2 regions of the Rhizobium sp. 2YAF20 genome follow, and region 1 is predicted to be linked to the other one. Evidence: riboswitches for the same ligand, from Rfam matches in the RefSeq annotation. Region 1 holds a riboswitch; the other holds the start of a gene.

Region 1 (14,906 bases):
CCGCCCCGAAGGAACGACATCGGCAGCGATGTCCTCCCGGGGAAAAAGCTGCAGGCGGCGGGCGGCACCTGGCGCCAGGTGAAACCAGTCGTCAGCCACCCGGTAAGCGTCGATATCGACGTGAACAGACTGAACCAAACGGTCGCACTTGATTTCGACGAACCAGTCCCCGTCATGCTGGGTTACCGCGCCTTCAAGCTGGGCCGCATGCAGCGCCTTTGCTCGGCCAAGCGGAAAATGAAACGCCTCGGCCAACAGGGCGCCGGTTGCTCGTGAATGCAATCGAGCGACGGCGACATCGTGGGATGGCGGGCCGAAGCGGAAGGCATACGTGGTGTCGAAGAACGCACCGAAAAGATCGGTGCATGCAATCTTTTCCTTTGCCCGCGCAGCGATCTGGAGCTCCCTGCGACCACTGACAACCGCCTGTTGCCCTTCGCGCAGGCAGACGACATCCAGATCGAGGTCGAGCGGGACGCCCAGTTCATTGATCACATGCACATCGAGACCGTTCGTCCCCTCGTCCACCAGCAGCACTTGAACTGGACGAAAAGCACGGCGCATCGCGTACCACACGGGCTTCGGTTCCCGCATCGCGTCGATCACGCCCCATCCCGCGCCAGGAACGAGATCCTGCAACGTCCATGCGAGTGCGCCATTGCAGCGAGATCCCTTCCGTCGCCATTCCGCATAGGTCGCTTCAACGATTTCGCCGGTCACCGCGCGAGCAAGATCGAGATAAAGCTCCGGATCCTCCCGTCGCAGACGTTCCGGCGCAAAGCCGTAGAGTTCATTCAGATAGTGGTCGCGCACATCCTCGAAATCCCAGGAAGCACTGCGATCCCGCGGCACGCGCGCCTTCCATAGCGGGCTATGGACTGCGGGGACCGCCAGATGCCGCGCCAAGGTCCCCTCCTGTGGCACATGCGCAAAAGCAAGACTTTCGGCTGCAAAGCGCACGTCCGCGTGACGCGCATCGGAAAGCGGGCGCATATAGGCGCCGACCCCGTAATAATGGGTAATGCCCGCATTCGGCGTGAACGGCATGACGCCTCCCGATGGCGAATTCACCACGTAAGGGACATCGACGCGCAGCCGGTTTGCGATATCGGGAATGATTTCCTCTGTGATTGGGTTCGTCCAATAGCGCTCAGGCAGGCCGAACATCGCCGCTTGCTGGTACATCTCGCTGCCCCCGCAAATGACTGCGAGAGATGGCGACAAACGAGTTTCGCTTAGAAATTGGGTGACTTCCGTTTCGACATGCGTCTGGAATGCCTTGTCGGCTTTCGGGTAGTCGAAGTTGGCAAGCATCACGTCCTGCCAGACAAGAATTCCCAACTCGTCGCAAAGGGCAAAGAACTCGCGCGTTTCATAAGCCATGGTGCCGCCGATGCGCACCATGTTCATCCCGGCCTCGGCGGCAAGCGTCAGCCACGGCCGGTAGCTCTCACGGTCTCCTGAGAGCCGGACGATATCATTGGTGGTCCAAACAGCACCGCGGCAAAAGACAGGCTCGCCATTGACAACCAGCGAAAAGCCCTGGGCATCCATACCGCGATCGACCGCCACGCGGCGAAAGCCGGTTCGACCGAGATCGTGAACAACACCGTCGATGACCACCGACACGTCATACAGGAAGGGTATGCCATGCGTATGCGGCCACCATGGCTCTACATCGGAAATCTTGAGGGTCGCCACATATTGGCCGCCGCCATTCCTATCAAACGCCTGTTCGCACGTCCCGCAACGCAGGACGATCTCGTCAACGCCGCCCTCGATGACGAGGGACGCGTAGAGCCGTCCCTCGCCGCTATCGGTAAGTTCAGGCCTGAGGGTCAGATCCCGAATGACGACAGCTCCTGTGCGCAACAGCGAGATCGGTCGCCACGGGCCGACGGCGTGAATTTCGGGGCACCAGCCGGGCATGTAGCCGAGCAGCGTCGTGCGGACTATACGCAGTCCTTGCGGCGTGATCATCTGCGGGCGCCAGCGCGCGCGGGGGCCCGCCTCTGCCAATTTGGGCTCCAAGGCTCGAAAGCAAAGCGCCAGCTCATCGCCGCCAAACAAAGTTACCGGAACATCGTGGCTTTCGAACATGCTCTCGCTGGACAGGATCTTTGCGCCGTTCAGAAATACGTCGCAAAGCGTCGCCAGGCCTTTCAGTCGCAGCAGAGCCTCGCCGGCCTCCTCGTCGAACAGCCGGCAAAGATACCAGGCATCGCGGGCGTTCAGCGGATAGGGATTGTCGCGATCGAAGAGGCCTGCATTCTCGAGCGCCTGGGCAACAGTGCCCGGGACGGTCGCCGGAATGAACTGCGAGGCAAAGGGCACGTCCGAAGGCACGGCGCAGGAGCCCGCTTCTGTAAGAACGAGGTTCCACCCTTCGGTGAGCAGGGTCTCCTCAGCACCGATACTTGCCAACCGTCCCTGCATTGAATTTCCCTAAGGCTAGCTGCGCTTCTCGAGCAGGCTCATCATCGCATCCCATGCATCCGCTGCCGGATCAAGCGCCGACTGCAGTGGCTCGAATTTCTTCCGCGTCACCGCGCGGGCAAGCTGAAATTGCACGGATTTTGCTGCCTCCGATATCAGGCGGGCTTTGACCGCAGCCTCCCCGAATTCGGGAGACAGCCAATCGAGATGGCTGCCGGCCAATTCGAAATTGGCCCCGAGCTGCCTTAGCGTATTGAAGGCATATTTATGAAAGAAGCCGAACGGCCGCTCGGCGATCTCCTCGACCTGAGACGGAAATACCGCCGAAAAGGCGCGGATCGGATTGAGTTTCGGGCGGCGGCGAAAATGGAAGTTCAAAAGCCGCAACGACGTTTCGCGAATGGAAGCCCTCTCAGGGCTGCCATCTGGAAATTTCGCGAATTCCGTATATGGAAGAAAGGGGAGTTCTTCCTCGCTTAGGCGAAGCTGGAAGATGCCGTCAAAATCCTCGCCGGCCAGCTGAAAGAAGCCGCCATTGTGGAAATAATCGAGCTCGCGCTTGTCCATGTCGATGCGGTTGATTGCGATAGTCGTCTTGCCATGCTCCCGGCGATAGGCGACGCCTTGCGTATCCGGCATGAAGTAGGAATCCATTTCCACGAGGCAGAGCCGCCGGCGACGGATCTGCTCGGATACATGGCGCTCGACCTTGTCGTAGATCGCAAGCTCGGTGCAGACGATGCCGTAAAGCGCTTCGATATCCTCAAGCGGAGCTTTGAAGAAGGTGAACTGATCTCCTTCGAAATCCTGCGTCATCGTAAAGCCGAGCATCGCCTCCGGCGGTAGCCGCAGGGTGCTCAATACCTCGATCCAGAGATCGACATAGCAGTTGGTTTCCGGCCACATGCGCTCGCTGTCATGCAGCGAATGTGTGGAATAGGTCGCAGGGTTTAGCTCGGGAAAAACGGATGGCATGGAGACGATCAGCCCCACAGCGTCTTGCGCACCTTGGCCGGCCATTCCTTGACGTCCAGGCCGTGGTGGTGAAATAGCGCGAGCGCTATGCGCTCCAAACCGAAGCCGACGCAGGCCGTGTGTGCGACACTACCGTCCTCAAGGTTCAGCCCCCACTTGATCCCGAAGGAATCCTGATGGTAGTTGAAGCTCATGCAGGCGGTCGGATTGGCTGGCGACGTGATCGGGATCAGCAGCTCGAATTTGAGGTTCTGATCGCGCTGGTTGTTGACCAGCATCTTACCGGCGCGCCCGAAAAACGGGTCGTTGGCAACATCGATGGTGACGTCGAGGCCGACTGCCTCCATCATCTTGATACCGCGATCCATCCAGCTCTGACGGAAATCGGTGACGTGTTGCTCGGTCCCCATGCAAACATATTCGCGCATGCGGAAAAGCTGCTGACGCGCCGGATCCTTTGAGGGCTCGTGGCGGAAGCAATAGGACTGCAGGTCGAAGAGGCCGCCCTTGGCCGGAAGGCGGCCGCGCTTGGCAATCGTCGGATAGAGCGGATAGCAGGCAGCGGGCGTGAGCACGATATCGGTCGGTTCCTGGCCCTTGGTCCAGTCGTCGCCGACTTCCATGCATTGAAGCAGGCTCATATGGTCGAGTTCGTTGCCGCAGAAACTATGCACCGTGCCGGCGAGCTGTGGGAAGCTCTTCATGTAGCCGCTTTTTTCGAAGATGGCGCGATTCATGCCGGGCGGGAAGCGCATCGCTTCTGCGCCGTCGGCACCGCCGAACGTATCGATTAGCCGCTCAAAAGCCGAGATCACGTCTTCGAATTGGCCGCTTCGCCCATAGAGTCCGTCAACGCCGGTATCGATCAGAAGACCGGATTCAAAAAGGCGATCGAGAAAAGAAACCTGCATATCCATTTGATACTATCCCAATAGACTTGTGTCTTGTTTGTGGACGAGCAGCATGGTCGACGTGTTGCCGAGGATGCGATCGTTCGAGATCATCAATTGAGCCGAATGCGCATCGCGCAGATGGCGTCCAAGGCTGAAGGGCGTACCGTTCTTGTAGCCCATGATGCCGCAGATCAGCATGGCATGATTGATGATCGGCAGGATCATCTCGGAAGAGGCAATCTTGACGTTGTTCATGGCAACGGCAAACGCCATCGATGAGAGCCTGTCGGCATCGGCCTTGGCTTCCTCGTAGACCTTGAGACCAGCAACGACATTCGATTTGACCATCTGTAGCAGGCTGGACACTTCCGCCAGCCGGAGCGCACCTGGAGGAGGCACGCCCGGCGACTTGCGCGCGGCAGCTCGTACGAAGGCCTGTGCCCTTGCAACAGCGTCAGCAGCGATCCCGTACCAGACACCGCTCCAAAGAAGATGCGAGGTGGCAAGCATCGACTGCGCTGCGATTTCGGCAAATGGCTTTGGCAGGGTTTGGACAGCCGACGCCTCACCCTTGAACAGGAAGCCATCAGAGCAGGTGCCTCGCATTCCCAGCGTATCCCACTCGATGGTGCGCTCCAGCGAGTATTGGTCCTTTAGAAACACAGTCAGGACCTGGTCGGAAGAGGCGGCATCGGGGTGGCTGCGCGAGGTGATGAGAATAGCGTCGGCGTGAGCTCCGTAGGAAATGACTGTTGCATCCTTTTCCAGAAAGCAGCGGTCGCCTTCGACCCTGACTGCACAGATGCTATTTCTAAGATTGCCGCCGATCCCGCCTTCCGTTGTCGCCGACGCGAGCAGCAGCTGATTTTTGGCGATGCGGCGCATAAAATCTTGGTGCCATTCGCTACCTTTGCCGTGTTCGACCAAGCTTGAGAGCTTGATATGGTGCATGGCGAAAACCATGGCGCTCGCAGCGCAGGACTGACCGAGGATAGAGCACAGCTCTGCAATCTCTGTGATCGACGCGCCCTCGCCGCCTAGCGCGACGGGGATTTGAATCGAGAGCAGCTGCTCTGTGCGCAGCGCTTCGACAGTTTCACGGGGGAAGCGCGCATCGGCATCGACGGCGTCGGCATACTTGGCTGCGATCGCAGCGACGCGAGTGGCGCGGGCCGCAAAGCTGTCCTTCGCTATCGCGACCACGACGTTCATTATGCAACCTTCCGGTGATCAAGGATCATGCCGACCGTCTTCTCGATCGCGGCGATACTGGCAAACGACTTGCGATTGAGCAGATTGTCAGGAAATTCAATATCGAAGGCGTCTTCGATGCCGAGCATGAGCTGGACCGAAGCGAAAGATGAAAGACCTGCCGAATAGAGATCGGTCTCGTCGGCAATCTGGTCCAATGCCACCGGAAGGCCACCGAATTTTCCCAGCAAGCCGCGAATAGTATCGTTCATTCCGTCACCTCTGAAATCGCTTACCGATAGCCTCTACGGCTTGTCTTGCGTTGTCTTTTACCAATCAAAATAGAACATTCCGCTAATCGTCTTAGTTAAAGAACGCTAACGGTGTTAAGTAAAAAGCATCATTTTACAATATTCGTCTGCCAAGACCGCAAAACGCAGCGATCACGACTAGGATTCGTCACAACCAAGCCGAAAGGCACATGGCTACAACTTCACGACAGCTGGACCGACGGCGGGTAAGCATGTGCGACGCCCCGATAGTCGGAAACCGAGTAGCATCCTTCGCCAGTCTCCTGCACGGCACTTTCACCGACGACGGCCTTGCCGTGACCACCAGGAATATCAAGGATATAGGTTGGCTGACACAATCCGGAAATACGCCCGCGCAAGCCGGCCACGAGCTTCTGCCCCTCAGCTATCGTGAGGCGGAAGTGACTGGTCCCTGGCGCAAGGTCCGGGTGGTGTAGGTAATAGGGCTTGATCCGCGTCTCGACGAACGCGCGCATCAATGCGGCTAGGACATCGGGATCGTCATTCACACCCTTTAAAAGCACCGACTGGCTGAGCATGACGATACCGGCATCGACGAACCGCGCGCAGGCGGACCGCGCTTCCTTTGTGAGCTCGCGTGGATGATTGGCGTGCAGGGCGACGTAAACGGTCTTGCCGCTGGCCTTCAACGCTCCAATCAGCGCCGCATCGATCTTCTGCGGATCGACGACCGGCACCCGAGTGTGAAATCGCACGACCTTGACATGGTCGATACCCGCCAGCACTTCAAGCATCTCGTGTAACCGCCGAGGCGACAGCACCAGCGGATCGCCGCCGGTAAGGATCACTTCCCAGATCTCGCTGTGGCTTCTGATATAGTCGAACGCAGCCTCGAGTGCGCCGGCATCCAGCGTGCCCAAACCCTGAGGCCCCACCATCTCCCGTCGGAAGCAGAAGCGACAATAGACAGGGCAGATGTGGACGGCCTTGAGCAGCACGCGGTCCGGATAGCGATGGACAATGCCCTCGACGGGACTGTGGGCGTGATCACCGATCGGGTCGGCTCGCTCTTGCGGTGTGACGAGAAGCTCTGCAGGGTCGGGCACGAATTGCCGCGCGATCGGATCAAGCGGGTCGGCGCGATCGATAAGGCGGGCTATCGTCGGTGTCACCGCGATCGCGTAACGAGCTGCAACCGCTTCGAGCGCAACTTTGTCGCCGTCATCGACCAGGCCGGCATTTTTCAGGTCGTCGATGCTTCGGATCGGGCGCATGGTCATGAACCGAACTCCGCCACCGGCGCCCACAGGACCTGATCGATCCGCGCGGCGCCTGTCGCGAGCATCACAAGCCGGTCAAAACCAAGGGCGATGCCGCTTGCTTCGGGCATCAGCGAAAGCGCATCTAGAAAATCCTCGTCGAGCGGATAGGTTTCGCCATAGATACGAGCCTTTTCCGCCATCTCGACTTGGAAACGACGGCGTTGTTCCTTTGCATTTGTAAGCTCGCCGAAGGCATTCGCCAACTCGACGCCGCAGGCGTACAGCTCGAAACGCTCCGCCACACGGGGATCGCGCGCCGAAGGACGGGCAAGAGCTGCTTCGCATACCGGATATTCATCGAGAATGGTCGGGCGTCCGAACCCGAGATGCGGCTCGATCTTTTCCACCAGGACACGGCTGAAAAGATCGGCCCAGCCATCGTCGTTGGCAACCCTTATGCCGGCGTGCTTGAGTTCCGACGCCAGATGATCGCGGTCGGTTGCTCCATCTGCGAAAACGCTGGCGAGCAGATCGATGCCCGCATAGCGATCGAAGGCCTCAGCGACGCTAAGACGCTCCGACACGGCAGAGGGATCCACGTCCCTGCCGCGATAGGTAAGGGCCTTCGCACCCATCGTTTCTGCTGCCAAAGCAAGGATGTGGGCGCAGTCAACCATCAGGCTCTCGTAGCCTTCGCCTGCACGATACCATTCCAGCATGGTGAATTCCGGGTGGTGCAGGGGCCCCCGCTCGCGATTGCGGTAGACATGGGCGAAGCAGGCGATACGTCTTTCTCCCGCAGCCAAAAGCTTCTTGCAGGCAAATTCCGGCGACGTGTGAAGGAAGAACGGGTGAAGCTGCCCATCCGTCGTCACCGCCTCGGTGTGAAAAGCATGCAGATGGGCCTCGTTACCGGGCGAAATCTGCAGCGTCGAGGTATCGACCTCGATAAAATCCCGACGTGCAAAGAAGCCACGCAGCGCCGCTTGTATGGCATTGCGGCCAAGTAGGAACGGCCGCCGGTCCGCATGAACACCGGGGGTCCACCAGGGAGATGGTTTGCTGCTTGCAGCCTTCATTCCAAGCTTTCTTCATCGCCCCAACCAACACAGGCTGGCTATTTACACGATTTTAGGTTAGTTGCGCCCCGAAGAAAAACATTGCGTGCGTCTTGCGAGGACATTTCGGAAGTCCTCTACGCCGCACAAAGCCGCGTTACAAGGAAGTCTTATGGTCAAGGTCATCGCCTCTTCGATCCGCAAGGGCAATGTCATCGATGCCGATGGCAAGCTATACGTCGTTCTCACCGCCCAGAACTTTCATCCAGGCAAGGGAACGCCAGTCACCCAGGTCGATATGCGCCGCATCTCCGACGGCGTGAAAGTCTCCGAGCGCTGGCGCACCACCGAGCAGGTCGAGCGCGCATTCGTCGAGGACACCCCCCATCAGTTCCTTTACGAGGATGGCGAAGGCTTCCATTTCATGAATCCGGCAAACTACGATCAGGTTGCCGTCGACGCCGAAACCATGGGTGACCAGAAGGCCTATCTTCAGGAAGCAATGACCGTGACGCTCTCGATGCATGAAGGCATCGCGCTTGCCGTCGAGCTGCCGCGCCACGTGACACTGGAGATCATGGAAACCGAGCCGGTCGTCAAGGGCCAGACAGCCTCTTCTTCCTACAAGCCTGCGATGCTGTCGAACGGCGTGCGCACCATGGTGCCGCCGCACATAAACGCCGGCACCCGCGTGGTCATCATGACTGAAGACAATTCCTACGTCGAACGCGCCAAGGATTGATGCCGCAAGGCTGATGTTGGTTCTGAATTAGAAACGCCCCGATGCTGTCAGCACTCGGGGCGATTTATATTCCGGCATTTGTTGAAGCTCACTGTCGGCGCGAACGCTCCCCTCCGCTGGGGTACACCATGGAAAGCGCCTTCGCCTTCGGCAATCCAGTTGCAGCAGGGGTCGTCGCAACAGTTGGTGCAGCTGTGGGACTGACCGTGTCTGCGGGTGTCGCCAGCGCCTGAAGGTGGATGACCCGCGGCGACAATGCCTGCACATAGGCCTCGGAGCGGCCGATATAGATCGTGGTCGTGTCTTTCATCTCGGTCAGAAGCCCGGCAAAACGTTCCTGGATATCAGGCTCGAGACCTTCGAGCGTTTCGTCGAGTATCAGCCAGCGAGGCTTGGCAAGCAGCGCGTGGGCAAAGGCGACTGCCTTTTGTTCGTCGGTATCGAGCATGCGATCCCAGCGCGCCCGGGTGTTGAGCTTGCCCTTGAGGCGATCAAGGCCGGCCTTTTCAATGGCTGTCTCAACATCGGCATCGGCATAGGTATTTTGATCCTCGGGAAACGTCACGGCTTCGCGCAGCGTGCCGCCCGGTACATAGGCGGTGTGCGGCATGAACAATATCTGCTCCATCGGCGGCAGATCGATCTCGCCGGTGCCGCAGCGCCACTGGCCGGCGAGAGCCTGGAACAGCAGCTTGCGATTTACCCCGTGGTCACCATTGACCATGATATGTTCGCCAGCCTCGATGGTGACGGTGCCTTCGCGGATCCGGAAACCGTTTTCGACGATCTCATCGGTCGTCTTAGTCGAGATTTCGAGATCCCTCAGCGTCAACTTATCTCCCGATGACGGTTGGAGCGCGATCGTGTTCGGCAGGTCGCGGGCAATGTCCATATCCACCAGCGCCTGGCGGAAATCGGTGACGCGCATCAGGGTTGCCCGCCACTCGGCGATCGGACCAAAATTAGCAACGTACCAGCGCAGTGCCGTGTTGACCTGATTGAACGCGCCAACCGCCATCATCAGCTGCCCAAGGCTGAGGCCACCGGCAAAGTAAGCCGGTGCCGCGACCAGGATCGGGATGACCAGGACCATCCAGCCGTAACTTGCCGACACCCAGGTAAGGTTGGTATTGGCGATCGCCAATTGGCGGATGACGGATAGGACCGACGATATATCGGTGTTGATGCGCCGGCGCTCGTTTTCCTGGCCGCCTGCAACCGTGATCGCCGGCATATACTCATTGGCATGCATCAGTGCAAAGCGCAGTTCTGCTTCCTTGGAATACCGGTCGGCGTTCAGCCGAACCAACCGCCGCCCGACAAGCTGACTGAGGATCGAGGCGGAGGCTGCATAGATGATCGCCGCCCAGACCATATAGCCCGGGATAGAGAAACTCGAACCGCGAAAATGGAAGATGAAACCGCTCGACAATTCCCAGAGGACGCCGATGAAACTGATGAGCAGGATCGTCGACTGGACGAGCCCGATCGCCAGGCCCGTCGTGCTTTCGGCAAGGTTACGGGCGTCCTCGTGCAGGCGTTGATCCGGATTGACGCCGATCAGCCCGGACGAGCCGAGCTTCAACGCGCGCTTGCCCTTCAGCCATTGATCCACCAGATCGCGGGCAAGGCCTTCGCGCATAAAGAGCGCCGCCATTTGGTTGAACCAGGCCTGGATCACGTTGAGGATAAGCAGGGTGCCGGCAATCATGCCAAACACACCGAGCTGATGGAAAAACTCGCCCACGTCGCGACGCGCCAGCGAATCGTAGAACGGTGCGTTCCACTCGTTGAGCATGACTTGAACATAGGCTGTAATGAATATGATCGCGAAAAGCGCGACGGTGATGGAAATGATCTTATAGCGGACGGCTGAATTCCAGAATGCAGAAAGCATGACCCCGAGCCTGCGTAACACGCTCAGTTCATAACCTACCCGATCGTCTCCCTGTGTGCTTGGCTTGCTTTGGCTATCGACGGCCATCAATACTTCCCTGCAACGTCTTCTCCCCAGATAATCATGGCCAACGCGCATGTCCACCCCATGCGGCGGTTCTACGCGATCACGTTAAGTTCCTTCCGGTCTCGCGCGTTGAACCTGATACAGCCAACCGATAGTCTGCGCTTCAAACCTTTATGAAGCCTTCCCCTTGGTTTTGCCGTTCGCCATGGCACATCGACGCCTGGAGCCCGGTCAGCGCTGCGAAGCGCACGCAAATCGATTCGGAGGCTGACAACATCGATAGTATATCTCAAAAGGCCGATTGTTGCAGGTCACCATCGCTCCACTAAAATGCGTAGTTCCAACCGACTGGGGTCGTAATCCTCCGCCCTGTCGCGGCAACGCCGATTCACCGGTTGATTCGCAACCTGTCCGGCGCTATCTAAGCAATTCGTGGTGATTTGGCCGGCCGGCTTGCAGCCACGTTAAATAAGTCGCTAAATGGGGCCGCATGCGGACCGGTAGCGATTCTTTTTCGCCGCCGGTTTTTTGTTTTGCCGGTTCTAGTTCCGATCGAGTGACCGCAATGCCCATCAGGATTCCCGATACGCTCCCCGCCTTCGAAACCCTCGTCCATGAGGGCGTGCGGGTGATGACCGAAACGGTGGCCGTCCGCCAGGACATCCGCCCGCTGCACATCGGCCTTCTGAATCTCATGCCGAACAAGGTCAAGACCGAGGTACAGATGGCACGCCTCGTTGGCGCATCTCCGCTGCAGGTCGAGCTTTCATTGGTTCGCATCGGCGGCCACAAAGCCAAGAACACGTCAGAAGAACACCTTCTTTCCTTCTATGAGACCTGGGAGGAAATAAAGGACCGCAAATTCGACGGCTTCATCATCACCGGTGCTCCAATCGAGCTATTGGACTACAAGGACGTGACCTACTGGGACGAGATGCGTGAGATTCTCGACTGGACGACGACAAACGTCCACTCGACGCTGAACGTCTGTTGGGGAGCCATGGCTGCGATCTATCACTTTCATGGCGTGCCGAAGCATACCCTGAAGGAGAAGGCATTTGGCGTGTACAGGCACCAGAATCTTGCGCCCTCGTCCGTCTACCTCAACGGCTTTTCCGATGATTTCGCCGTGCCCGTATCGCGTTGGACCGAGGTGCGCCGCCGCGATATCGAGGCGGTGCCGGACCTTGAGATACTGATGGAATCGCCTGAGATGGGCATCTGCCTGGTGCATGAACAGGCCGGCAAGCGGCTCTATATGTTCAATCACGTCGAATATGATTCGACGTCGCTGGCCGACGAATATTTCCGCGACGTCAATACCGGCGTGCCGATCAAGATGCCGCATGACTACTTTCCGCACAACGATCCGGCGCTGACGCCGCTGAACCGCTGGCGCAGCCATGCCCATCTCTTCTTCGGCAACTGGATCAACGAAATCTATCAGACCACACCCTATAGCCTTGAAAAAATCGGCACGCAGTAACTGACATCACTTGCCATTCCGGCGCCGGATCCAATTTTGGGAAGCGGGGCCGTTGCGGATTTGGGCAAATCCGGGCAGGGTCGGGGAAGCGAATTTCAGCCATGGATGGATGATCGACAATGACGGAAAGTGCTTTGGAACGGGAGGTCTTCGGCAAGACCACAGCGGGCGAGACCGTTTATCGCGTCAAGATCAGCGGCGGCGGCTTGACGGCACACATCATCAGCTGGGGTGCCGTCATCCAGGATCTGCGCCTCGAAGGGCATCAGCCATCGCTCTTGCTCGGCTTTGACGATTTCGACAGTTATCCCGCTCATTCCTCATATTTCGGCGCGACGCCGGGGCGCTGCGCCAACCGGATCGGCGGCGGCAAATTCACCATCGACGGCAAGAACTACCAGCTCGAGCTCAACGAAAAGGGCGTCACCCACCTCCACGGCGGCAAGGACAACACAGCCAAGCGCAACTGGACGATAGTCGAGCACGCCGCCGATCGCGTCGTGCTGAAGATCGTCGATCCCGATGGCCGCGCCGGCTACCCGGGCAACTGCACCATCCAGGCCACCTATTGGGTCCACGGCGATGGCGAATTATCCGTGACCTACGAAACCACGACGGATCAGCCAACGCTTGCCAATGTCTGCCAGCACGCCTACTTCAATCTCGACGGTCACGACGACGCACTCGGCCACGACATCATGATCGCAGCCGACGGTTACCTGCCGACGGATGAACATCAGGTTCCAACGGGCGAAGTCCGGCCCGTTGACGGCACGCCGTTCGATTTCCGTGAGATGTCGCCGATGAAGCGCTTCGCTGGGAGCGAGCAGATGCTCTACGACCACAATTTCTGCCTGTCGCCTGAGCGCACCGCAAAGCGCTCGGTCGTGCTGGCCCGCAGCAACAATTCCGGCGTTGCGCTGGAAGTCCGGACTTCCGAACCCGGCGTGCAGTTCTATACGGGCTTCAAGCTCAATGTCCCCGTCCCCGGTCACGATGGCCAGCGGATCGGACCATTCGCGGGGTTCTGCCTGGAAACGCAAATATGGCCCGATGCCGTCAATCACGAAGGCTTCCCCAATGCCGTCCTGCGCCCGGGCGAAGTGCTGCGGCAGGAAACGGACTACATCTTCACCAGAAGCTGACCGGTCTTCGGTTCGTCACGTCGCGGCCGCATGCTGAAAAGCATGCGGCCGTTTTCGTTTGGCCATAGTTTCACAAATCAATCCTTGCCAATTGGTTCTAGATAGGTTCTATAATCGAGCCATGGATAGAACCATTTTAATCTCAGAGCTGAGTGCCAGGGGTTTGCGAGATGGGGCCTTGAGTGGCCCGTTGTACAAACGGCTGGCGCAGGCGCTGACGGGATTGATCCACGAAGGCCTGCTGAAGCCCGGTGCGGCGCTTCCCGCTGAACGCGATCTTGCAGAGGCGCTGCAAATTGGCCGGGTCACGGTGCGCACCGCCTATCGTGACCTGATGTCGTCGGGAGCGCTGGAATCGCGGCATGGCAGCGGCACCTTCGTATCGCAGAAGGTCGAGCGGATGGAGCAATCTTTGTGGCGGCTTTCATCTTTCTCGGCAGACATGCGCTCGCGCGGACGCTCGCCTGCGGCTCGGATATTGTCACGCACGGTGGGCAAGCCGGCACCGGAGGAAAGTTTCGTCCTCGGCCTCGGCCTCGACGAACCGGTATTGCGGCTCGACCGCCTTCGTCTGGCGGATGGACTGCCGCTCGCCATCGAGCGCGCCGTCGTGCCGATAAAATTTCTTCAACAAGATGCGGCAGGTGAAGGTTCGCTCTATGATGCGCTGACCGAGAACGGTTTCCGGCCGGTCCACGCCTTGCAGCGCCTGACGGCGGTCACGCTGGACCCATCCTCTGCCGCGATCCTCGACGTTCAGCCCGGCGCACCGGCGCTATTGATCGAGCGCGTTTCCCGCCTGGAAGACCAGCGTGTCGTTGAATACACGCGATCACATTATCGCGGCGACGCCTATGATTTCGTTGCCGAACTGAAAATTGGAGATGACCTATGAGCGACACCCAATCCCTGATGCTGAAGGAGGCAGGCGAGGCGCCTCACGTCGTGGCAACTCTGCTTGAAAAGGAAAAGCCCGTCTTTGTCGAGATTGCAAAGCTGTTCTCCGCGGCCCGTCCGCCGGTGATTACCACGGCAGCGCGAGGCTCATCGGACCACGCAGCGACTTTCTTCAAATATCTGTTCGAAATTTCCTGCGGCATCCCGGTTGCATCAGTCGGCCCTTCCATCGCTTCGGTCTATGGTTCGGCGCTGCACCTGCAAGGCGGCATCCACTTCACCGTCTCTCAGTCCGGCGGCAGTCCCGACATTATCGCGCTGCAGGCGGCGGCAAAACGAGGCGGCGCAACCACGATCGCCGTTGTCAATGTCACCGACAGCCCGCTGGCCAAACAGGCCGACATCGTGCTCGACCTCAATGCCGGCGCTGAAAAAAGCGTGGCAGCGACGAAATCCTTCATAGCGGCGGTTGCAGCCCTTGCCGGTGTGACGGCAGCGGTTGCCCATAGCACCGACTTGCAGACCGGCCTTGCAAGGCTGCCGGAGGCTCTGGCGGCAACGGCCGGCATCAATGCCGCCGAAGCCG
Region 2 (14,906 bases), on a different contig from region 1:
CCGAGATCGATCTGAACTTAGACGCCGGCTCCTTCTTCCTGCGGGCGCGCCTCAACGTCAGCGTACCGGGCGTTGACCGTGCGGTTGCGCGCGAACTGATCGATGCGGCACACGGCATCTGCCCGTACTCCAAGGCGACGCACGGCAACATCGACGTTGTGACCAACCTCGTCTGATCGGCACGCCGCGCGGTGACCGCAGTAGCCGGCGGCCAAAAGGCGACGGCTGGAACGACATGAGAACGATAATCTGCAAAACTGGCTGTAAAACTGGCAAAATAAAAGGGATCAAAGTATCCCTTAATCTATTGAAAAGATTGATGGAGCGGGTGAAGGGAATCGAACCCTCGTATTCAGCTTGGGAAGCTGCTGCTCTACCATTGAGCTACACCCGCCAATAGGGGAAGACTTTCAACAGAACCTAGCCGCTGTCAAGGCGGAAAGAGGTGGGTTCAGAGGCGGAAATGCTTTGAGAGCTTCAGGCCCTGGGCTTGGTAATTCGAGCCGAGGCCGGTGCCATAGAGGCTCGAGGGCGGTTCCAGCATGTGCTCGTAGACGAGGCGGCCGACGATCTGGCCGTCTTCGAGGATGAACGGCACCTCGTGGCTTCTGACTTCAAGCACGGCGCGGCTCCCACGACCGCCGGCCGGGGCGTGACCGAAACCGGGGTCAAAAAAGCCTGCGTAATGCACCCGGAATTCGCCGACCAGCGGATCGTAGGGTGTCATCTCGGCGGCGAAATGCGGCGGCACGTGCACCGCCTCACGCGAGACGAGAATATAGAATTCGTCCGGATCGAGTATCAGTTCTGTGCGGCCGCGGCTGTAGAGCGGTTCCCAGAAGTCGAAAATGTCGTGCTGGGCCTTCTTGTCGACGTCCACGACCGCCGTGTGGTGCTTGCCGCGATATCCGATCAGACCTTCTTCATCGCCTTTGAGATCAATCGAGAGCGCGATGCCGCCGCCCGTCACGTTCGGCCTGCTGCTGGCGACCAGGGTCTCGGCGACATGCAATTCCAGCAATTGTGGCTCCGACAATACCGAATGGCCGACACGGAAGCGTATCTGCGACAGGCGCGAACCCCGCCTGACGACAATGGGGAACGTGCGGGGGCTGATCTCGAGGTAAAGCGGACCTGAGTAACCGGCCGGGATCTTGTCGAACTCCTGCGCATAATCGGTAATGACGCGGGTGAAGATATCGAGCCTTCCGGTGGAGCTCTTCGGATTGGCGGAAGCCGACATGCCGGCCGGCAGATCGAGGTGCTCCATCAGCGGCACGATATAGACGCAGCCGGTTTCGAGCACTGCGCTCTCGGTAAGGTCGATCACGTGCAGGCTGAGGCGATCAAGCTTGTCGGAGACCAGGTGCGAGGGGCCGGGCATGAAGCTGGCGCGCACGCGGAAGGCCTTGGCGCCGAGCCTGAGATCGAGGCTTGCCGGTTGGATCTGGTCGCGGTCAAGCTCCTTGTCCGTCGTCAGCCTGCCGGTCTCAAACAGCGCCGCGATTGCTCGATCCGCCAAAATTCCTGTATCGCGAGCCATTTTGCCCATCCTCAATTTGCCGCAGACAAAACCAAACTCAGGGAATTGACGCAAGCGTTCAACAGCAGTATTGCAATCTTATCCCGTGGTGATTTGGCCGGTCGGCTTGCAGCCACGTTAAATAAATGGCTAAAAAGACCGGGTTGAAAACCGGTCTGCTTTTGCGACCGGTTTTTTTGTATCACGAAGGTGGTAACGATATGACCAAGACCTGGCGCCCCGCAACGCAGCTCGTTCACGGCGGCACGCTCCGCTCCCAATTCGGCGAGACATCGGAAGCGATCTATCTGACACAAGGGTTTGTCTACGACACGTCTGAGGCCGCCGAAGCGCGTTTCAAGGGCGAGACCGAAGGCTTCATCTATGCCCGCTACGGCAGCCCGACCAACGACATGTTCGAAAAGCGGATGTGCATGCTGGAAGGCGCCGACGATGCGCGCGCCACCGCATCGGGCATGGCCGCGGTTACCGCCGCGATCCTCTGCCAGTTGAAGGCTGGCGACCATATCGTCGCAGCCCGCGCGCTCTTCGGCTCCTGCCGCTGGGTCGTCGAGACACTTGCGCCGAAATACGGCATCGAGTGTACACTGGTCGATGGTCGGTTCCTTGAAAACTGGGAACGGGCGATCCAGCCGAATACCAAGGTTTTCTTCCTGGAAAGCCCGACCAACCCGACGCTCGAAGTGATCGATATCGCAGGCGTTGCAAAGCTCGCCGATCAGATCGGCGCCAAGCTTGTCGTTGACAACGTCTTTGCGACCCCGCTTTTCCAGAAGCCGCTTGAGCTTGGTGCGCATGTGGTCGTCTATTCCGCAACAAAGCACATCGACGGTCAGGGCCGCTGCCTCGGCGGTGTCGTTCTTTCCGACAAGGCCTGGATCGACGAGCATCTGCACGACTATTTCCGCCATACCGGCCCGGCAATGTCGCCGTTCAACGCCTGGACGCTGCTCAAAGGCATCGAGACGCTGCCCTTGCGCGTCAAGCAGCAGACGCAGAACGCCGCGGCAATCGCCGACTTCCTGGCCGAGCACGGCAAAGTCGGCAAAGTGATCTATCCCGGCCGTAAGGACCATCCGCAGGCTGACATCATCGCAAAGCAGATGACAGGCGGATCGACGCTGATCGCCTTCGAGATGAAGGGCGGCAAGGACGCCGCGTTCGCGCTGCAGAACGCGCTTGAGATCACCAGGATTTCCAACAATCTCGGCGACAGCAAGAGCCTGATCACGCATCCGGCAACGACAACGCACAAGAACCTGACCGACGAGGCGCGCGCCGAACTCGGAATTTCTGCAGGGACTGTCCGTTACTCCGCCGGCATTGAAGACACCGACGATCTCCTCGAGGATTTCGCGCGGGCGCTGAAACAGGTGACTGCCTAACTTTGACAGCGATTCTCGCTCGGCTCAGTCCGGGCGAGACTGCAACGTTCGGCGCTAGCACAATCGCGCGCACGAGACGTGGATTTTCGAACCGGAGCGACCATTGCCGCGTTAACCTTCGGAATTATCCTTAATATTCGATAAAGCGCATAAATCTGACCGTTAATGCCCGATTCACCAATCCGTTCCTTGACGGATATTGAAGCCTATAGGATATCGGTAACTCAATACGTCTAAGGTGTCAGGTATGTATCGCGCCCTAACACGAGATATCGAGGTTGTCGTCGAGCCGTTTTATCTGGAGGAGCAATCCGATCCGGATGACGATCGTTACGTCTGGGGCTATCGCATCGTCATCTCGAACCACTCCGATGTCGCCGTGCGCCTAATCACGCGTTATTGGCACATTACGGACCAGAACGGACAGGTGGACGAGGTCACGGGGCCTGGTGTCGTCGGTGAGCAACCGCATCTGAACCCGGGTGATACCTACGAATATTCATCGGGCTGCCCGCTCGATACGCCATCCGGCATGATGTTCGGCCACTATCATATGGAGGCGGAGGACGGGGAGCAGTTCGATGTCGAAATCCCCGCCTTCTCATTGGACTCGCCGGGCCTGTTGCGCACCCTGAACTGAGGATGCGCCGCACCTTCAGGCCTCAGTCTTGAGCTCCGAAGGATCGTAGCGGTAGGTGGTCGAACAGAACTCGCAGGTGACCGCGATCTCGCCATCCTCTTCGCTGGCTGCAATCTCTTCGGCGGAAAAACCCTTGAGCACGCCCTTGATCTTGTCGCGCGAGCAGCTGCACCGGTCGAAAACCCGCTGCGGCGGATAGGCTCGCACGCCGCGCTCGTGGAACAGCCGAAACAAGAGACGCTCTGTGCCGACGAGCGGATCGGTCAGTTCGTCCGCATCGATCGTTTCAACCAGCGAGCGCGCTTCCGCCCAGGCGTCATCGTCCGTGTGATTGCGCACGCCGGTATCGCCGTCGCCGCCATGCAGGTCCGGCTGGCGCATGCGTTCCGATGCCTGTGGCAGGAACTGTGCGATCAGGCCGCCGGCGCGCCAGCGATGACGCGGCTTGCCCGTCTCATCCCGGTCGAAAAGCTCCGCCGCGCCAAGGCGGACGCGGGTCGGTATCTGCTCCGACTGGCGGAAATAGACCCCGGCAATCTCCTCGAGCGATGTACCGTCCAGCTCGACGATGCCCTGATAGGGCTGCGAATACTGACCCTGGTCGATCGTGAAGGCGAGAACACCCTTGCCGAGCAATTGCTCCGGCTCGGTCTCGCCAAGGGCAATCGCCTTTTCAAGCGCCTCCTCGTTGAACCGGGCATAAGCGCGGACATTTTCCGGCGTCGAGAAATCGGCGACGAGCAGATCTACCGGGCCGTCGCCCTTGGTCTGCACCATGAACTTGCCGTCGAACTTCAACGAGGTGCCCAGCAACACAGTGAGCACGATAGCCTCGGCCAGAAGCCGGGCAACCGGAGCCGGATAGCGATGGCGCTCCAAAATCGCGTCGAGCATCGGGCCGAGCTGCACGGCACGGCCACGAACGTCGAGATTCTCGACCTGAAAAGGGACGACATGATCATCGCCTGCAAAGTCGAACTGACCCAGCGATGCTGCACTTTCCGCCATGCTTACTCTCCTAGCCTTCCGGAGCGGCGCTCCGCTCGCGCGGCCGCGATCCATTCGTCGCAGTTCTTGAAATCCTCAGATTGCGCCCAGGCACCAAGCAAGAATCGACTTTTGCGCATGAAGACGGTTTTCCGCCTCATCGAAAACAACGGATTGCGGACCATCGATCACTTCGTCAGTCACTTCCTCCCCGCGATGGGCGGGCAGGCAATGCATGAACAACGCGTCCTTGCCGGCCTGTGCCATCAAAGCCGCGTTGACCTGATAGGGCTGGAAGACGTTGTGACCGCGAGCCCGGTGTTCCTGATTCATGGAAACCCAGGTATCGGTAACCACACAATCGACGCCGGCAACCGCACGGTCTGCATCATGCGTGAGCATGATTTCGGCGCCCTCATTGCGGGCCCAGTTCAAATAGTGATCCTTAGGCTCCGAACCAAGGGGTACCGCCATATTCATGCGATAGCCGAAACGGGCAGCACCCTCGACAAGCGAATGGAGCACATTGTTCCCGTCGCCGGTCCAGGCCAGCGTCTTGCCCTTGATCGGCCCGCGATGCTCCTCGAAGGTCATCACATCGGCCATGATCTGGCAGGGGTGCGTGTCGTCGGTCAGCGCGTTGATGACAGGAACCGTGGCGTGTTCCGCCAGCTCCAACAGGCGCGAATGCTCGGTCGTGCGGATCATGATGGCGTCGACATAACGCGACAGGACCTTTGCCGTATCGCCGATGGTCTCGGCGCGGCCGAGCTGCATTTCCGTGCCGGAAAGGAAAAGCGTCTCGCCGCCGAGCTGGCGCATGCCGACATCGAAGGAAACACGCGTGCGGGTCGAGGGCTTCTCGAAGATCATCGCCAGCATCTTGCCGGCAAGCGGCCTGTCGGCGGTTCCGGCCTTGGTCGCCAACTTGCGAACGAGCGCGTCATCGATGATGGTGCGAAGATCGGAGGCCTTCACCGCCGATAGATCGAGAAAGTGTTTCGGTGAAGCCATAATCTTTATCCGTACTCTGGAAACAACAACGCCCGCTGCGGGGCAATAACGCCCCGAATTGCGGGCGATGAACTCATGCCGATTTTCTGACGCGGGAAGCGCGCAGGGTCTCGGCGGCGCGCTCGACGCGAGCAAGGCCCTCTCTGGCTTCCTCCGCGGTCGTGACGAGCGGCGGAAGCAGGCGGAGCACGTTGTCGCCAGCCGGGATGGCAAGCAGATGCTGGGCGCGGATGGCCTGCAGCAATTCCGCCGAGGGAACCGCCGCCTTGATGCCGAGCATCAGCCCCTCGCCACGGACATCCTCGATGATGTCGGGAAAGCGATCCTTCAGCGAGGCGAGGCCCTGGCGGAAGACCAGCGCCACATCGTTCACATGCTGCAGGAAGCCATCGGCCAGGATTATGTCCAGCACAGCATTGCCGACCGCCATGGCGAGCGGATTGCCGCCATAGGTCGAACCATGGGTACCGGCCTTCATGCCGGAGGCGGCATTTGCCGTTGCAAGGCAGGCGCCGAGCGGAAAGCCGCCGCCGATGCCCTTGGCGACTGCCATAATGTCGGGCGTGATGCCGGCCCATTCATGCGCGAAAAGCTTGCCCGTCCGCCCGACGCCCGATTGGACTTCGTCGAGGATGAGAAGAAGATCGTGTTCGTCACAGATTTCGCGCAGCGCCCGCATGAATTCGTTGGTGGCCGGGCGGATGCCGCCTTCGCCCTGCACCGGCTCGATCAGAATCGCCGCCGTTTCTTCTGAAATCGCCGCACGCACCGCCTCGATGTCACCGAAGGGCACCTGATCGAATCCGGGGGCCTTGGGGCCGAAGCCTTCGAGATACTTCTCCTGGCCGCCAGCGGCGATCGTCGCAATCGTCCGGCCGTGAAATGCACCTTCGAAGGTGATGACGTGGAAGCGTTCCGGATGGCCCTTGACGAACTGGTAACGCCGCGCCGTCTTGATCGCGCATTCCAGGGCCTCGGCGCCGGAGTTTGTGAAGAACACCTTGTCGGCGAACGTAGCTTCCGTCAGACGCTTGCCAAGCGTTTCCTGGCCCGGCACCTCGTAAAGGTTGGAAAGGTGCCAAACTTTGTCGGCCTGTTCTTTCAAAGCGCCGACCAGATGGGGATGTCCGTGGCCGAGCGAGCTGACGGCAACGCCGGCGCCGAAGTCGAGATATCGCTCGCCGCTTTCCGTGATCAGCCATACGCCCTCGCCTCGCTCGAAACGCAAGGGAGCCCGCATATAGGTGTCATAGAGCGGCGCTGTCTCGGCCATGGCGCAAATCCTTCGATCAAACCTTGCTTTGCTGCCGTTTTCGCTATGCAAAACGGCCCCGAAAAAATCAAAAATGCCGCCTTTCGGCGGCCTCGGCACTATTGACGTTTCGCACTGCAATGTCAACAAAACCCACGGCTGAAGGGGCGCTACACATTGTCCTGACACGGCCGCCATTGCCCAATATCTTGTATTGCAGAAATACCACACAAGGAAGCAAGTTGGGGAAAACCCCGAAATCGATTCCCTGAGATTCCTGCGACTCTTGTCACGGAGTCAGGCTCACACTAGGTTAAAGATCAATTACTAGACTGCATGCGGCGGAACTAGTCACCACAATTTAAAAGCGTTTTAGGTCCCGACTGCATCGGGGCAATGGCGAAGGATTCTGCCATCAGGAAGCGCTAGGCGGAGGCAGGGCATGAATTGGACAGACGAGCGTGTAGAACGGCTCACAAAGCTTTGGGCCGAAGGGCTTAGCGCCAGCCAGATTGCAGCGCAGCTCGGTGGCGTCAGCCGGAACGCGGTTATTGGCAAGGTGCATCGCCTTAACTTGCCAGGCCGAGCCAAGTCGGGCGGCTCTGCAACCTCTGCTCGAGCGCCGAAGCGAAATGTCACGCCCCCCCGGTCCTCGAACTTCGGTTCCCGCGGGGTTACGACCCGCACGGTCGCGCGCCAGCAGGGCTCGGCGATGCTCAAGGAAGAAGTCGACGTCGACGCAGCTCCGGAAGTCTCATATCGCCCGGCTTCCAATGTTGTCGTTCCGATCTCGATGCGTCTCGGTCTGACGGAATTGACGGAGCGTACCTGCAAATGGCCGGTCGGCGACCCGCTGAAGGACGATTTTCACTTCTGCGGCCATGAATCGCCCGATGCTTCGCCCTATTGCAGCTATCATCAGAAGATGGCTTACCAGCCCGTTCACGAGCGACGCAGGGCGGCTCGCTAACAGCTTTGCGCGCATCAATGAAAAACGGGCCGCGAGGCCCGTTTTCCGTTTCAACTTTCGTCACCTGAACATCAGGCTTCCATCGAATAGCCCGCACCACGAACGGTGCGGATGACGTCCTGCATGTTGGAGAAGTTGAGCGCCTTGCGCAGGCGGCCGACATGTACATCGACGGTGCGTTCGTCGACATAGATGTCATGTCCCCAGACGCCGTCGAGCAGCTGCGAGCGCGAGAAGACGCGGCCCGGCGAGGACATCAGGAATTCCAGCAGGCGGAACTCCGTCGGCCCGAGGCGAACCTCGCGGCTCTTGCGGTGCACGCGATGCGTTTCCCGATCGAGCTCGATGTCTCCGCATTTCAGCAAGGAAGACAGGACCTCTGGACGGGCGCGGCGCAGCATCGCCTTGACACGCGCCATCAGTTCCGGAGTCGAGAAAGGCTTTACGACATAGTCGTCGGCGCCCGTAGACAGGCCACGCACGCGTTCGCTCTCCTCGCCACGAGCGGTCAGCATGATGATCGGCAGGCGCTCCGTGTCCGGCCGCATGCGCAGCCGGCGGCAGAGCTCGATGCCGGACACGCCGGGCAGCATCCAGTCGAGGATCAGAAGATCGGGGGTGCGCTCCTGAAGACGAAGCTCGGCCTCATCTCCCCGCAGGATCGTATCGACCTCGAAGCCTTCGGCCTCGAGATTGTAGCGCAGCAGCACGCTGAGCGCTTCCTCATCTTCTACAACGGCAACTCTTGGAACCATGCTGTTCTGGTCTCCTTCAAAGGCGCAAGCGCTATTCCGTTACCGCGCCAACGGTGTTGGCGGTATCGTCCTTGGGGCGTTCGCCTTCCGGCTGTGCGCCGGTCGCCATGTAGTAGATCGTCTCGGCGATGTTGGTGGCGTGGTCGCCGATGCGCTCGATATTCTTGGCGCAGAAAAGGAGATGGGTGCAGGTGGTGATATTGCGTGGGTCTTCCATCATGTAGGTCAACATCTCGCGGAACAGCGAGGTGTACATCGCGTCGATTTCCTCGTCGCGCTCGCGGATGGCGACAGCCCGATCGGCCGAGCGCGTGGTATAGACGTCGAGCACTTCCTTGAGCTGGACGAGCGCCAGTTCGGAGAGATGCTCGATGCCGCGGCCGAGGCGGCGGGGAACGCCGGTGCCCTGGACTGCGATGACGCGCTTGGCAGTGTTCTTGCCAAGATCGCCGACACGCTCGAGGTCGGAAGCGATGCGGATGGAGCCCATGATTTCTCTAAGGTCCGCTGCCATCGGCTGGCGGCGTGCGATCGTCGTGATCGCCTTGTCGCCAACTTCGCGTTCGGCATGATCGAGAATGGTATCGTCGGAGATGACTTTCTGAGCCAGTGCGACATCGCCATTGACAAGGGCGCGGACGGAATCGCTGACCATCTGCTCGGCAAGGCCGCCCATTTCGGAGATGCGACGCGAAAGAAACTTCAGGTCGTCGTCATAGGCGGAAAAAATATGGGTCGAAGCCATGTTTCGGTCCTCAGTTGAAATGAGATGTCGGAGACAGTGTCAGCCCACGAGGGCCGTTATGCAATCCGGTGTGTGCGGCGAAGACATCCATGAAAATCTTCCAATCGGGCGTTCTGTAACGCGACGGCGACGACAGGCATCGCTTCATTCAGCGTCTTCTCTTAGCGGTCCAAGCATCGCCCTTTTATGTCAGGGGAGTGAAACAATTATGACAGTTCAACCTTTTGAAAATAATGGGAAAACTGCGGAGCTGAAACCGGATTAAAACCGAACTGTGAAGTCCGTGCCCTTGCCGACCTCGGATTTGACGATCAACCGAGCCCGATGGCGCGTCAGAATGTGCTTTACGATCGCAAGACCGAGCCCGGTACCCTTCTTGGATCGGCTATCCTCAACGCTGACGCGATAGAAGCGTTCGGTCAGGCGCGGCACATGTTCGGACGGAATTCCGGGACCATGATCAGAGACCGTGACTTCGACCGCCTGTGCCGTACCGTTGTGCAACGAGACATCGACGACCTTGCCCTCCTGGCCGTATTTGCACGCATTTTCGATCAGGTTCTCGAACACCTGAACCAGCTCGTCCCGGTCGCCCAGTACCTCAACCTTGCCTTGTGGCAAGTGCAGATTGATGGTGACATCGAGATCGCCGGCAAGCGGCTGCAGGGAATCTCGGACGTGGCCCAGCAGCGGCACCAGATCCACCTTCTGGTCGGGCGCGATATGCGATTTCAATTCCAGCCGCGACAGAGACAGGAGATCGTCGACGAGGCGGCTCATGCGCGTCGTCTGATCGAACATGATGCCGAGGAACCGCGCCTGTGCCTTGGCGTCGTTGCGCGCTGGCCCCTGAATCGTCTCTATGAAACCACGCAGCGATGCGAGAGGTGTCCGCAATTCATGGCTGGCATTGGCGACAAAATCGGACCGCATCCGGTCGATCAGTCGGAGTTCCGATATGTCGCGGAAAGACAGCATGAAGAAGGTCTGTGATGCCGGCTGCTGCAGATCGACGGGAGCGATCCGGACGATATAGACCCGTTCGGAGGGCAACCGCTCGGAATGTTCGATCTGGTTGGGCGTTCTGGTTGCGATCGTTTCGCGTATCATGTCGAGGATGACCGGAGAACGCAGCTTGGCGGAAATATGCGCGCCAAGCGGAAACGCACCAAGCGCCTTCTCGGCAGCAGGGTTTTGCAGCAACAGGGACGCATCGCTGCCGATCACCAGCACCGGCATATCGAGTGCGGCAAGACCAGCGGCCAGTGGCCGCAACAAGGCGTCGGTATCGACGGGCGCCGGCTCGGCAGCGACCGGCGCTTCTGCCTTGATCACGAATGGCGGGCGCAGCATTGCAACAAGAACAGCCATGAGCCAGATCCCGGCGACGATAAACTTGCCCACCCCCTCAGCCAGAGCAAGGGCGCCGATCAGCGTGGCGAGCAGCAGGATGGCGCCCTCGTGGCTCAATCGCCTGAAGAAACGCTTCGGAAATGACAGATCGTCGTTCAAATGGGCCTCGCCGCTTTGTTCACATGTGCGAACATATGAATCTGCGTGATAGCCTGAATTCATGACAGAAGTTTTCAGCTCTATCCACAGGCACGGCAAACGGCGCCTCGATGAGGGCGCCACAGCCCGGAGCCACTGGCAACAGGCTTGAAATCACAGCATAAATATGATCAGCCTTTCGCTGAAGATTTTTTGTCGAGACTGATCCATTATCGTATTTCCGGCCTCGTATGGGGTCAAATGTGAGGGAAAAGGCATGAGCCAGGATGTGGAAAGCCGCGCAGTCGAGCTCGAAATCCATGGCAAGCGGCGCGTCTTTGACGTCGACGACCCGGTCCTACCCGATTGGGTCACAGAGGATGCGCTCTCCTCAGGCGATTACCCCTACAAGAAGAAACTGAAAGAAGAGGAATATCTAAAGGACCTCGAGGCGCTGCAGATCGAGCTCGTCAAGGTGCAGTTCTGGCTGCAGGCGAGCGGCGGGCGCGTGATGGCCCTCTATGAAGGGCGGGACGCCGCGGGCAAAGGTGGCGCGATCGCGGCGACCTCCTCGCATATGAACCCTCGCCTGACGCGCGTCGTTGCCTTGACCAAGCCCACGGAGCGCGAGGCCGGGCAATGGTACTTCCAGCGTTACGTCGCCCAGTTTCCGACAGCCGGGGAATTCGTGCTGTTCGACCGCTCCTGGTATAACCGGGCGGGCGTCGAACCGGTCATGGGCTTCTGCACGCCGGAACAATACGAGCATTTTCTAAAACAGGTTCCGCAGATTGAGCGGACGATCGAACACGAACATATTTCCTTTTTCAAATTCTATCTCGATATCGGACGCGAGATGCAGCTCAAGCGCTTCCATGACCGGCGCCACGATCCGCGAGCGGTCTGGAAGCTGTCTTCGATGGATATCGCCGCGCTCACCAAGTGGAAAGACTATAGCGAGAAGCGGGACCGGATGCTGAAGGAGACGCACACCGAGCATGCTCCCTGGACCGTGGTGAAGGGCAACGACAAGCGACGCGCCCGCCTCAATCTGATCCGCCATATCCTAAAGACGCTCGACTACACCGGCAAGGACAAGGAGGCGATCGGCGAACTCGATGACAAGATCATCGGCTCGGGACCGCATTTCCTGAAATAAGGCTCCCTTAGCGCGCGAAATGGAGCCGCGCGAAGCTTTGTATCTTTACTGCTCAGGCAGGACGCGGATCGCGTAGATATTGACGCCCTTGCCCTTGCCATCAACATCGCTGTTGATGACGACATGCCCGGCACCGGCCTGGGATTTATCGAGACGGATCTGAAAAAGCGCATCCGCTTTCTGCCGCGTCACATCGAAACGATGACGACCGCAACCGCTGACCGCCTTGAAATCACATTCGACGGTGATCTGCGTTGGCGTGTCCGAGGTGGATTGTAGGGTCAAAGCCACTGTCAAGGTCTTGCCCGCAGCATTTGCCAGGACATCGGCCGGAACGGCGACGGCAGCGTTGCCGTCACTGCCCGTCGATTGCGAAGTTAAACGCGCCGTCTGACCTTCGTTCTCGGAAACGAGTTCCGCCTTTGCACGCACTCCGGTCACGACCTTTGCCGCGTCTGCCGGCGCCAATATCTGGATCCACTCCGGCGAAAAACTGTCCTGCGGATCGATTGTCCTCAGCGCGGGATTGTTACTGGTCGCCGCGCTGTCGCTGCCACTGTAGTCCTCGGAATCGACATGCGCCGGCGGGTTGCGAACGCTGGTGTCGCGCTGGGCGACCGTCAGCAACAAGCCAGATGATCTCACCCACCAGACGCCGGTACCGATGAACGCGACGATAATGCACAGGACGAGCAGCCTTGAGAATATCTTACGCGGCTTGCGGCGCACTGCAGCGCGCTCCGGCTTGAAGTTCATGCTGCGGGCCGTCGCCGGCATTGCAGCGGGCTCGGGCCGAAGCGCATCTCCGGCAAGATGATCGTCCGGTCTCGCGTGGACGTCGTCGAGGTTGCCCTTGGACGTGGTATCGACTGCCGGCGGCTGTCGATCGCGCATTTCGCCGCGCACATCCATGGACGGCTCCAGCCGCGACCGCTGAGTGGGGGGCTCGGGAGGCTGAACGGCGGCGGATGACGGATGGCGCGCCGGCTGCGGCGCACGCGCGGCGGTTTCCGGCGGTGCGCGCACTACCACCTCGGGCGCGGGGACGGCGGGATGGGGCCGAGCACGCTCCTCGCCCTCGATCGCGCGAATGGTTACCTCCAGACGCTGGCGCTGCGCGGTAATCGTTTCGACGTCGGTAACGTCCTGCTTTCGAAGTCCCGTTTCGAGCGCCTGGCGGGCGGACTGGTAGATTCGGGCCCGGACCTCCGGATTGGCACGCTCGGATCTCTCCAGCGCGTTTCTGATGGCCGTTTCTAATCCGCTCACGTCCGGTCCTTCACCCTAAATGACGGCACTACCGAAATCTTTACCGTCGACTAACCAAGTTCGGTAGCGCCCCGGCTGGCAATGCGCAAGTGTCGCCGGCTGTGCGCTGCCATTCGAACGGGGATAAATGTCAAAGGCGGCGTAATATGGAAGATGCAAGGTTTGCGCGACAGACGGCACCCCAAACCAATTCAGTTGTGGCCGATCCGGACGAGAGCTTCCGTTCAGATGGATGCTTTTCCCCATCGCGGGTCTCTGCTATCAAGCTGACGTTTTCGTAAACGTCAAACGCGGATGTGCTCCATGGCTCTTCCTTCCATCCTGACGAACAATCTCAGGCTGCCTGTCATCGCCTCGCCGCTGTTCATAGTCTCTCACCCCGCCCTGACGCTGGCGCAATGCAAGGCAGGCGTCGTCGGCGCCTTTCCCGCGCTCAATGCCCGTCCCGAAAGCCAGCTCGACGAATGGCTGGCGATGATCACCGAAGATCTCTCCGCTTACAACGTTGCCAATCCGCAACGACCAGCAGCGCCCTTTGCCGTCAACCAGATCGTCCATACTTCCAACAAGCGGCTGGAGCACGACCTCGGACTTTGCGTCAAGTACAAGGTTCCTATCGTGATTTCATCGCTTGGCGCCGTGCCGGAAGTCAATGCGGCGATTCACTCCTATGGCGGCATCGTGTTGCACGATGTCATCAACAATCGCCATGCCAACTCAGCAATCCGCAAGGGCGCGGACGGGCTGATTGCGGTCGCCGCCGGCGCCGGCGGACATGCAGGCACGCTATCGCCCTTTGCCCTCATTCAGGAAATTCGCGCGTGGTTCGACGGGCCGCTGCTTCTGGCAGGCGCTATCGCCACCGGCGGTGCAATCCTTGCGGCAGAGGCGATGGGCGCCGACATGGCCTATATCGGCTCGCCCTTCATCGCGACCGTCGAGGCCCGGGCGGCAGAAAACTACAAGCAGGCGATTGTCGAGGGAACGGCCGGCGACATCATCTATTCCAACTATTTCACCGGCGTCCACGGCAACTACCTGAAGTCCTCGATCATCGCCGCCGGCCTCGACCCCTTAGCACTGCCGCAAGCCGATCCGTCGAAAATGGACTTCGAGCAGGCAACGACGGGCACGAAGGCCTGGAAAGATATCTGGGGCTCCGGCCAGGGGATCGGCGCCGTCAAGGCGATCGAGCCGGTGATGGCGCTCGTCGACCGGCTGGAGCGGGAATATCGAGAGGCAAGGGCGCGTCTCTCCATTTGAAGAGAAGCCTGCGTCCGAAGTCCCGGTTGGAGCTTTTTTGACGATCCTGAAACAGAGTGCTTGAAATGTCGGCGCATAGACTGTATCAGCGCCATGCAAATCGCCGGGCTCTAACAACGCCCCCGAGATGCCGCTTTAGCTCAGGTGGTAGAGCACATCATTCGTAATGATGGGGTCGCAGGTTCGAGTCCTGCAAGCGGCACCACATCTTCTTGAAAACATAAGCAAATACAACGCTGCATCGTTCTCTCGCGGAAAGCGGGAGGTCGGAATGCTGCGTCTCTCAAGACAAGGTCAGCATGATACGGTCCCTTATGCAGAGTTGGGGCCGCGGCTATGGGTGAGGCCTATTGTGAGAGGCTGAATCCGGCAGAGCCAATGCCGGCAAACCATGACGGCATTTGTTGCGTGCTTCTAAGAGCGCTCGACTTGA

What was found. Region 1 has a riboswitch for S-adenosylmethionine ahead of metA (homoserine O-acetyltransferase MetA). Riboswitches for the same ligand answer to the same signal wherever they lie in the genome.
Region 2: another riboswitch for S-adenosylmethionine. It lies ahead of AB4Z52_RS10110 (O-succinylhomoserine sulfhydrylase); the one in region 1 lies ahead of metA (homoserine O-acetyltransferase MetA).

Annotation. Positions count from the first base shown of each region.
Region 1 covers NZ_JBFRFF010000002.1:218,902-233,807, reverse strand. The annotation lists gene AB4Z52_RS05185 (glycosyl hydrolase 2 galactose-binding domain-containing protein) at 1-2,436, opposite strand, end outside; gene AB4Z52_RS05180 (DUF1839 family protein) at 2,452-3,411, opposite strand; gene AB4Z52_RS05175 (amino acid--[acyl-carrier-protein] ligase) at 3,420-4,328, opposite strand; gene AB4Z52_RS05170 (acyl-CoA dehydrogenase family protein) at 4,335-5,516, opposite strand; gene AB4Z52_RS05165 (acyl carrier protein) at 5,516-5,767, opposite strand; gene AB4Z52_RS05160 (lysine-2,3-aminomutase-like protein) at 5,989-7,047, opposite strand; gene epmA (EF-P lysine aminoacylase EpmA) at 7,044-8,108, opposite strand; gene efp (elongation factor P) at 8,260-8,829, shown strand; gene AB4Z52_RS05145 (ABC transporter ATP-binding protein/permease) at 8,918-10,813, opposite strand; SAM riboswitch at 11,215-11,294, shown strand; gene metA (homoserine O-acetyltransferase MetA) at 11,358-12,278, shown strand; gene AB4Z52_RS05135 (aldose epimerase family protein) at 12,398-13,423, shown strand; gene AB4Z52_RS05130 (GntR family transcriptional regulator) at 13,545-14,318, shown strand; gene AB4Z52_RS05125 (SIS domain-containing protein) at 14,315-14,906, shown strand, end outside.
Region 2 covers NZ_JBFRFF010000005.1:175,283-190,188, reverse strand. The annotation lists gene AB4Z52_RS10125 (Ohr family peroxiredoxin) at 1-176, shown strand, start outside; tRNA gene AB4Z52_RS10120 (tRNA-Gly) at 321-394, opposite strand; gene AB4Z52_RS10115 (2'-deoxycytidine 5'-triphosphate deaminase) at 452-1,543, opposite strand; SAM riboswitch at 1,619-1,697, shown strand; gene AB4Z52_RS10110 (O-succinylhomoserine sulfhydrylase) at 1,744-2,928, shown strand; gene apaG (Co2+/Mg2+ efflux protein ApaG) at 3,176-3,568, shown strand; gene AB4Z52_RS10100 (Hsp33 family molecular chaperone) at 3,584-4,576, opposite strand; gene argF (ornithine carbamoyltransferase) at 4,652-5,569, opposite strand; gene AB4Z52_RS10090 (aspartate aminotransferase family protein) at 5,643-6,842, opposite strand; gene AB4Z52_RS10085 (GcrA family cell cycle regulator) at 7,264-7,791, shown strand; gene phoB (phosphate regulon transcriptional regulator PhoB) at 7,863-8,546, opposite strand; gene phoU (phosphate signaling complex protein PhoU) at 8,578-9,291, opposite strand; gene phoR (phosphate regulon sensor histidine kinase PhoR) at 9,553-10,866, opposite strand; gene ppk2 (polyphosphate kinase 2) at 11,060-11,941, shown strand; gene AB4Z52_RS10060 (hypothetical protein) at 11,987-13,210, opposite strand; gene AB4Z52_RS10055 (NAD(P)H-dependent flavin oxidoreductase) at 13,514-14,473, shown strand; tRNA gene AB4Z52_RS10050 (tRNA-Thr) at 14,603-14,678, shown strand.